3 regions of the Neobacillus sp. B4I6 genome follow, and region 3 is predicted to be linked to each of the others. Evidence: riboswitches for the same ligand, from Rfam matches in the RefSeq annotation. Region 3 holds a riboswitch; each other region holds the start of a gene.

Region 1 (3,288 bases), 3.0 Mb from region 3:
CTCTGTACTTTTTATTTGTAAGTTGAGCCTGTCCAACAGAGATTGTATTTAAATCTATCACGTTATCGAGCATTCGTACTTGGATCCTAATTAAACGCTCTAAAACATCTGCAGGGACTGCTTTTGCCAGATTAATAGACGATAAATTACAAACAACGAAATCACCAGGTTTCCGAATTATCACGATATTGCCCTCTTCATTCTGGTATTCGTTTACAATCGTCGTTGCGGACATATTTTGAGCAATTTCTGTACATAAATTACTGCAGTAAATAGAAGTTCGGCCCTTACCCAATATATGCTTATTCGGGATTTTGCCTGTTTACTTCATCACGATAGAACATGTATGGTGTTCCTGTTTCTAATTGAGCAACCATGATTCGTGTCATAATATCCATGGCACGATATGTTTTACGAGGAAGAAGCGGGTTACCTGCGGCCTCTTCATATTTCTCGGTAAAGAATTTAACATCCGTTTCATCATAAAAATCCTCAAGTCCGAGAAGGTTCCCTTTTTCATCCTTCCAGCCCATAAATTGTTTTACTTGATGGGGACAAAATGTATGCCACTGCCCAATACTTCTTCCATCCTCATCTTTCTCTTCTAATTTTTTCATAAATAGGTCTGGTATGGTGACACCCGTAAAAATGTCATGGGCCTTACGGCGTTCATCCCCATTATTGGTTTTTAAATCGAGAAAACCGTTCATGATATCTTTATGAAATAAATCTAGATAAACCGCAATGGCACCTTGACGTTGACCTAACTGATCAACACTGACAGCTGTATTATTTAACAATTTAATCCATGGCACAATTCCGGAAGAGTTTCCTTTGAATTTCTTAATATCGGAACCAAGGGCACGAACTTTACCATAATAAATCCCTATACCTCCGCCATCCTTGCTTAGCCGAGCAATATCCCAATTATTTAAATAGATGCTATCAAGGGAATCATCTACTGTATCAATAAAGCAGGAGGAAAGCTGACCAAAGCTTTTGCCTGCATTCGCTAAAGTGGGGGTAGCAACCGTCATATATAAATTACTAAGTGCCCAATACGCTTCCTTTACAAGTTGTAAGCGGATGGACTCCTTTTCATCCTTCATAATCGTCATGGCAATAATCATGAACCGCTCCTGCGGGAGTTCATATACATTTCTATTATGATCTTGAGCAAGATAGCGATCCGCCAGTAAAAATAACCCTATGTAATTAAATAATAAATCTTTATCTGGAATTATCTCTTTTGCTAGTTGTTCGATTTCATCTTTACTATATAAGCTAAGTAAATTATGAGAATATATCCCGGTATCAGTCAATTCTTTTATTAATCTATAAAAATCTCCATATTTTAAAGAACGATTATATCCTCGATTTTTTGCTGACTTTCCATATAATTCATTTAGATATAAACGGGCAGCGACAAATGTCCAATTTGGTTGGTCTATTGCAATTTGATTCACAGCATATAATAAAGCTTGGTGATTAGCTTCCCCCTCTGTTTCATCCAGTTTACTAATTTGCTCTTTAAGCTCCGTAGTATCTATCTGATATTTTTCTGAAACTTGATTAATAGATTCTAATACGTAATTAAGTTCTGTTTGAATCTCCTTAGTTATCAATCCATTTCCCCCTATAATAAAAAAATCCGCTCAACGGTAATTGAGCGGATGAAACGATACACTACAAAAGGAATAAAAAAATCCAATGCCTCCTGTCGCCACCGTTCATCTTCTCAATCCCCGAAGAAGTTGAAACATCTTAAGAAAGATAGGTCTCCTGACTCATGCTTCTTCCTACTTTGAACCCTTCCCATATAAGTACCTAATAGATTAGACACTTCTTATACAGTGGTTTGCTCATTTCGTCAGCATTTACAGTTGCGGGGGCAGTTCTGGATTTACACCAGATTCCCTATTAAGCCACAATGGCATCGTCTCTTAAGGCTAACACAATATATAGTTTGATTATTATTTATTGAAACAATATATAGTAAATCAATTAATTTAAATAATAGTATAGTCACCAAAATAATTCAAGTCTATTATTAAATAAAAATGAAACCTATCTGGGCTGACACCTTTTTTTAAAACACCAAGGATGTCACTGAACCCTTTGTATTCTATTTTGAATGCCATAAGTGAACAGTTTTGGCTGGGCTTTACTGAAGTTAACTAATGCATCAAGGTCAACAGGTCCGACTTCTTTATTTTTAGCTTGTGTAAATACAGTAAATCCATCTCCGCCACCAGAAAGAAAAATATTCGCTGTCACAGAATAGGATTTATTAGGATCCATTTCCGTGCCATCTGGAAGCTTGGTGCTCACTACCCTTTGCGCTGCTGGTTTATTTGGATCCCAAGTATAGCTTATGCCAGAAATCTGCAACATGTTCGTTTTTGTTGCTCCCCACTGCTGGTTGAGCAATTCTCGGATTTGCTGTCCCGTCATCGACATTTTGACAAGGTCATTATTAAAGGGCTGTACCGTGTAAATTTCTCCCCAGGTGATATCGCCAGGATCAATATCGGCTCGAATGCCGCCAGGATTCATAAAGGCAAATTCGGTATTCAACGCTTTCCTTTGTGCATCCGCAATGAAATCGCCAAGCACTGACTCACCATTTTCATTTTGCTTGGCCGTCAGACTTTCAGATGAAGAGCCAACAACTTGATTAACTATCGGTTCTATTTTTGTTTCATATCCTTCTATCATTTTCTTTATTTCGGGATCGGGCTCGATTCCTTCTTGAAAGGTAGTTACAATCTCAGCTCTTTTTGAGACAATATCCTTTGTTTTAGGATCTATCTCAAGATCAATATCAGAGAAGGCAGTTCCATAGGAATAGGATTGAACAACTAGTTTATTGTCAATCGTTGCGTTCATATAGGCATGATTATGGCCGCCGAAAATGATATCCACTTCATCGTCGACCCGGTTTGCGATATCGACAAGCTGCCCTGCTGGATTTTCTCCGTTTGGACCTGAAGTGCCTGGGTTATGGGCTAAAACGACAATCGCTTTTACCCCTTGTTTTTTCAATTCCGCTACATTCTGATTAATTGCTTCTACTTCATCCGTGAATTTTAATCCTGCCACACCGCTAGGGACAACAAGCGTTGGAGTCTCAGTAGTTACTACACCGATAAAACCAATGGGCATCCCATTTACTTTGATCACTTTATAAGGAGGCAGAATCGTTTTTCCTGTTTTCTCATTGACCACATTAGCAACAATCCAGAGGAAGTTTGAACCTGCAAAATTGCCTGTTTTCGGATGTGTTCC
Region 2 (3,288 bases), 2.4 Mb from region 3:
TAGAAAATGGGGATTGAGGGAGTAACGTATGCTGGCCGTGAATTAATGGATACCTTTGAATATTATTTACGACATGCTTTTGAACACCCATGTAGACAGGATCTTGGAATGCTCCTGTGGATTTGTACATAAATCTATATGGAGAATCATAAGACAGGTGGGTTGCAGATGGACACCAATGATTTTAATAAAGAGCTGCATTAAAGGCTCCTATTAATGGGTGGGTGAATCCCTTGTCTGGTTTATACCCGATTCCTTTCACCACGATTAATAATAACTAATAGGGCATTAATACAGGGAATGGGAATAAAGAAGTTGTTGTAGGTATCCAGCAATCCGATAGCTATGCCGCCCCCCTAAAATAATATAAGGGAATTTAAAAAGCACTTGATATATTCTATTTGTTAGACTAGTATAATTATTATCTCTTAAAATTACATATGAATTTGTTAACAATTGGTTAAGATGCCTTAGGGCTTAATTGGGAATCTGGTGAAAGGCCAGAACTGCCCCCGCAACTGTAAGTGTGGACGAAATAGACAAACCACTGGATCGTTTATTTATTGACGATTCGGGAAGGGTCTAAAGTAGGAAGATACACAAGTCAGGAGACCTGTCTTAGCTTTTTTAGTTTCGATTTCTTCGGGGGTTGAGAAGATGGAACGTTTGGACAAAAAGGATTATTTATTAACTTTCTTTGTGCTGACGTTTTATCCGTTCAACTAATGTTGAACGGATTTTTTCGTTTTGATGATTCTAAATCATTTTTAATTCTCATAGTTTAGCTTTAGAAGGAACAAGCCTTTTTAACAATTGAATAGATTAGGATAGGTGCACGAATATGTGCTTAATTGGGAAGTACGGTTTAAATCCGTCACGGTACCCGCCACTGTATGGGGAGTTCATTGCAAATGTCACTGAAGGAATTCGGGAAGACGCAATGGATGATGAACCTAAGTCAGGAGACCTGCCTTTACCTAATAATCTCAATCAACCTACGGGAACATAGGTAGAAGTGCTGAACATACACCGCTATTTTTTTGTGTGTATATATTCTGCACCCCTATGTCCATAGGGGTGCTTTTTTTACGTAAAAAACGAAAAGGAGAGTGTGACATGACTACTTGGAATTTACAAGGGACGAAACACCATGTTTTCATTTGCAACGGCAGCAGCTGTATGAGAAAGGGTGGGGAGGAAGCGACCCAAGCGATTCGGAATGAAATCACCAATTTAAACTTAGATTCACTCATACATACAACAAGAACGAGATGCAATGGGAGATGTAAGGACGCTCCCGTTGCCATCGTCTATCCTTCAGGGACTTGGTATAAAAACGTAACCCCAGAAGTGGGAACTACGATTGTAAAGCGTCATCTAGCGGAAGGTCATTGCCTTCAGGAGCATGCGATCTATCAATATTCCGAAGAAGGATTCATACAGCCAGAAGGGTCGGAATGCATCGCAGGAGCACAAAAAGCTGTTAAAGAAAAGATTTAACAGCGGATAGTAGCTGGATTCTAGTTTGAAATTTTGGAAGGTGGCGTAATAGTGTGAAAGGAAAATTATTGGTTATTGGTTTTGGCCCCGGTGATGAAAAACATATCACCGGACGGGCAAAAGAAGCCATCGAAGAAAGTGATATCATCATCGGCTACAAAACCTACGTTGATTTAATCAAGGGATTAATAGCTGGAAAGCAAATCATCAGCACAGGAATGACAGAAGAAGTGAGCCGGGCCCAGGAGGCAGTGAAACAGGCCGAACTCGGTTACACAGTAGCCGTCATTTCAAGCGGTGATGCCGGTGTATATGGAATGGCAGGACTTGTTTACGAAGTGCTAATCGAAAAAGGCTGGAAAAAAGACTCAGGGGTAGAAGTGGAGGTGGTCCCTGGCATTTCTGCCATCAACTCCTGTGCTGCTTTATTAGGCGCGCCGGTCATGCATGATGCCTGTACAATCAGCTTAAGTGACCATTTGACACCTTGGAGCATAATCGAGAAACGAATCGAAGCGGCCGCTCAAGCTGATTTTGTGATTGCTTTATATAATCCAAAAAGCGGGAGAAGAACACGGCAGATCATGGAAGCTCAAAAAATTCTACTAAAATATCGCTCGCCAGAAACCCCTGTAGGATTGGTAAAGAGTGCTTACCGTGATAGTCAAAAGATCGTCTTAACCAATTTACAAGAGATGCTCGAACATGAAATTGGTATGTTAACCACCGTTTTAATTGGCAACTCTTCCACATTTTTCTACGACGGCTTGATCATCACTCCGCGCGGTTATCAGCGGAAGTATACATTAAATCAGGCAATACAGCCGTTGAAACCGCATCAGCGTCTGCAAAAGGAAGCCGAACCATGGGCACTGGAGCAAATGGAAGATGCAAAACCGGTAAACAAGGAACTAGTCACCCCAACCTCAGTGAAAGAGTCGCCAAGAGAGCTCGCTGAGGAAGCCTTGCAAATGATCCTTGGCGAGAACGATGGACCATCCCAAGGTTTAATGGTGAAGCAAGACTTTCAATCTATTTTTGAGGTAGCGGTCAGCCCTGGTGTCGCTAATAAAAAATTTACTGCGACTCAGATGGTCATTCTTTCCGAAATTGTCGGAGAAGAAGGTGTCATGGAATACACACAAGACCATTTTATGAAGCTGCAAATTTTAACCTCTAAGCCTGATGAGATTGTTGAAAAACTAACGGAGGCTAACTTTTTGATTGCTCCTGTTGGCGACGTATTAACCGTAAAAGCCTGTGATTTTTGTGACGGAGAAAAGAAGGATTCCATCCCTTATGCCGATGAGCTGCAGGAAAGGCTTGGCGGCATGGAACTCCCCAAAGAATTGAAACTTGGCGTGAATGGCTGCGGCATGGCCTGCTACGGAGCTGTAAAAGAGGATATTGGCATTGTTTACCGAAAAGGAGCGTTTGATTTATTTCTAGGGGCAAAGGTAGCAGGAAGATCGGCACATCCCGGCCAAATCGTAGCGGAAGGAATCGGACCGGACCAAATTGTCGGGGTCATAGAGGGGATTGTTCAAGAGTACAAACAAAAGGCCTATCCAAATGAACGTTTCTATAAATTTTTTAAACGGGTCAAAGAGGTTCAAGGGTTTGTGTACCAGGATATCACACCAAACCTTAAAATCGAAGCGGCTGTTTGCGGGGAGTAAGAGGGAGAAGTCTAGCGGTCAATTGGTAGGTTAGGCATTTACAAACAAAGGGGAGGAAATATTTTGAAAGCAATTTTATTTGTGGGGCATGGGAGCAGAAATCAAGAGG
Region 3 (3,288 bases):
AGCAATTACCTTCATATGTAACAATTTGCAATCCATCTCCAGATAATCTTATGAATTTCTTTTATCCCCTAAAAAACACATTTATTATCTTATCGACAAAACCAATCCATGTATCCTATTTAATATTACTAATCTTCCTCTGTCGTTGGTCGTCTAATTAAAAAGATAAGAGAGATTCGTTTTAAAGTAGTATTTGAATGTCCTGGCTGTCCATGTGAGCAAGTTACTTTATAGGAATAAGCATATGGACTAGAAAAAAATCGTAAAGATCATTGCCATGATTCGGTGGGACTTTTTTCGAAATCCTGATGCTTTCTTGTGGCGTAAGTACCCAGCAAACAAAGTGACCAAAAGAAAGATAAAGGATGTATAACCCAGCAACATCTTGATATGACCAAAACCAATGACAGGTCCTATTTTAAAAAGATTAATCCAAGAGTGCCCGATAATAAGAAGGGTGGACGTTATGTATCAGTCGTAGATCGTGCAATAAATGGCAAGAATATCAAACAGGAACTAATAAGTAAAATTATTTCATTTTTATAAAAATTGAATATATTCCAACAATTATCCTATAATAAAGAGGAAATATATTAGGCTTTGGCTCAAATTGAAAAGTTGGCTTCATCCTTAGTTTTGCTATCATAAGATGAAGCATCATAACTTCAAGATATACATAAGTGCTAACTTGCTAGAAGCGAATATAATTACTTTTTTAATTAGGAGGCAATCATGGGAAGATTAGTTCATTTCGAAATTCATGTCAATGACATGGAACGGGCAAAGAAGTTTTATGGAGAGGTATTCGGATGGTCATTTCAAGATTGGAGTGAGTATGCAGGAATGCCTTACTTTGGAGCAGTGACTGGCGAAGAGAATGAACCTGGGATCAATGGTGCTTTGATGCAGCGGCAAAGTGCTCCACCGGAAGCAAACCAAGCTTTGAATGCATTTGCTTGTACAATGGGAGTGGAAAATTACGATGTAACGGAAGCTATAATTATTGAGAATGGCGGCAAGGTCGCAATGGCCAAATATGCCCTGCCTGGAATGGCGTGGCAAGGATACTATATTGATACCGAAGGTAATATATTCGGAATTCATCAACCCGATGCGAATGCAAAATAGAACCCATGATATGTGATATCAGAGATTGCTAAGGTGAGCGAGAGAACTCTCATCATGCTGACTACTTTTCAGAAAATTATGTACTTCAAATTATTAATATGCTATAGTTAGTGAAAATTACATATCGTGTAAGAATTGGTGCCAAGCTAAGGCTTGGCTTAATAGGGAAGAACGGTGTAATTCCGTCGCTGTCCCGCAACTGTAAATCGGAGTGAATCACAAATACCACTGTCAAATGATGGGAAGGTGTGAGGAGCCATGATGATAAGCCAGGAGACCTGCCAATTTCCAGTACACACCAAATACCTACGTGGAAATAGGTGGTGACATTCATTTGTACGACAAACGAGTTATGAGTAGCTATGTTTATTCTTGTTTTTTAGCAAAACTTAAACTTGATTGTAGAGCCATTTCCATTTTGTGGAGATGGCTTTTTTGTATTTGGGAATTTGTAATCTAAAAAAGGAGGAATGAAAAATGAATTTAGTAAGTACTGCTATTGGATACCCGTACATTGGTGATAATCGGGAGTGGAAACGTTGTGTAGAATCTTTTTGGAAGGGTGCGTTATCAGAGGAGCAATTTATTTTAGAGATGAAAACGACTCGCTTGAATAATTTGAAGCGCCAGCAATCATTAGGCTTAGAGTTACTAACAGTTGGGGATTTTACCATTTATGACCGTATGCTTGACCATGCGGCAATGTTTGGATTGATTCCAAATCGTTATAAGTGGACAGGTGATGAAGTAGATCTTACCACGTATTACGAAATGGCCCGTGGGGCAAGCCATGTTGTGGCTTGTGAGATGACAAAGTGGTTTAATACCAACTATCACTACATCGTGCCCGAGTATGAAGGCAAGTCATTACAATTAACCAAGAACTACATTTTAGATTATTTTGTAGAAGCCAAAGAGGAATTAGGTCTTATTACAAAGCCTACAATGATCGGTCCTTTTACTTTTGTTAGCTTAGCCAAAGGATACGATGCCAAATCGAAAGCATTGTTTATTTTGAAACTTTTACCGCTATATGCACAAGTATTCCAGCAGCTTGTAGATGCTGGGGCACAGTGGATTCAAGTGGAAGAACCAGCACTAACCCTTTCACTAACAGCAGATGATGTAAAACTAGTGCAAGAAATTTACAAACAGTTAGCAGAAGAAGTACCGGCTGCACAAATCATGTTACAAACCTATTTTGAAGGACTATCAGCGTATGAAGAGCTGTCTCAATTACCTGTTGAAGGGATTGGTCTTGATTTCATACATGGTGCCGAAGAGAATATGGCTTCACTTCGAAAACACGGGTTCCCACAGGATAAAGTATTAGGAATTGGTATAGTAAATGGACGGGATATTTGGCGGGCAAATTTGGCTGAAAAAGCATTCAATATAAAAGCTGTTTTATTATTAAGCGGTGTAAAAGAAGCTTGGATTCAGTCTTCATGTAGTTTACAGCATGTACCTGTGACGACGAAGGCAGAAACAAAGCTGGATGCCATACTGACAAATGCTTTGTCATTTGCCGATGAGAAAATAATTGAGTTATCACATATCGCATCTTACGTACGTGACGAGGCTTGGACAGGAAATAAGAGCGTGTCACAAAGTATGATAGCAACTGAAGCATTAGCCCAGCATAAGGCAAGGAAAAATGCACGTGTGAAAGAGCTAGTATTACAAGTAACACAAGAGCATTTTGCACGTTCAATGACGTTTAAAGAACGCCAGCCTTTGCAGAAAAAGGCATTAGATTTACCAGATTATCCAACCACAACGATTGGCAGCTTCCCTCAGTCAGATCAAGTAAAACGGACACGTACAGCATGGCGTAAAAAGGAAATTACAGACGCTGAGTATGCATCGTTTCTAAAAAGTGAAACAGCCCGTTGGATTCAAATTCAAGAAGAAATAGGACTGGATGTTTTAGTTCATGGTGAATTTGAGCGGACGGATATGGTTGAGTACTTTGGAGAAAAGCTAGAAGGTTTTGCCTTTACAGAAAAAGCATGGGTTGTATCCTATGGTTCACGTTGTGTCAAACCACCAATTATTTATGGTGACGTCGAGTGGACAGCCCCAATGACCGTGAAGGAAGTAGAAGCGGCACAGCAATTAACGTCTAAGTATGTGAAAGGGATGTTAACAGGTCCTATC

What was found. Region 3 has a riboswitch for cobalamin ahead of metE (5-methyltetrahydropteroyltriglutamate--homocysteine S-methyltransferase). Riboswitches for the same ligand answer to the same signal wherever they lie in the genome.
Region 1: it holds a riboswitch for cobalamin, as region 3 does, so the genes downstream of both, QF028_RS11015 (ribonucleoside-diphosphate reductase subunit alpha) here and metE (5-methyltetrahydropteroyltriglutamate--homocysteine S-methyltransferase) in region 3, are expected to answer to the same signal.
Region 2: it holds a riboswitch for cobalamin, as region 3 does, so the genes downstream of both, QF028_RS13820 ((2Fe-2S) ferredoxin domain-containing protein) here and metE (5-methyltetrahydropteroyltriglutamate--homocysteine S-methyltransferase) in region 3, are expected to answer to the same signal.

What each region holds. Positions count from the first base shown of each region.
Region 1 is NZ_JBNPWB010000002.1:1,806,553-1,809,840, forward strand. It holds partial or broken gene QF028_RS11015 (ribonucleoside-diphosphate reductase subunit alpha) at 1-1,610, opposite strand, end outside; cobalamin riboswitch at 1,756-1,957, opposite strand; gene QF028_RS11020 (bifunctional metallophosphatase/5'-nucleotidase) at 2,107-3,288, opposite strand, start outside.
Region 2 is NZ_JBNPWB010000002.1:2,392,614-2,395,901, reverse strand. It holds cobalamin riboswitch at 447-635, shown strand; cobalamin riboswitch at 813-989, shown strand; gene QF028_RS13820 ((2Fe-2S) ferredoxin domain-containing protein) at 1,117-1,500, shown strand; gene cobJ (precorrin-3B C(17)-methyltransferase) at 1,554-3,179, shown strand; gene QF028_RS13810 (sirohydrochlorin chelatase) at 3,243-3,288, shown strand, end outside.
Region 3 is NZ_JBNPWB010000002.1:4,800,079-4,803,366, reverse strand. It holds gene QF028_RS25895 (VOC family protein) at 733-1,128, shown strand; cobalamin riboswitch at 1,248-1,428, shown strand; gene metE (5-methyltetrahydropteroyltriglutamate--homocysteine S-methyltransferase) at 1,606-3,288, shown strand, end outside.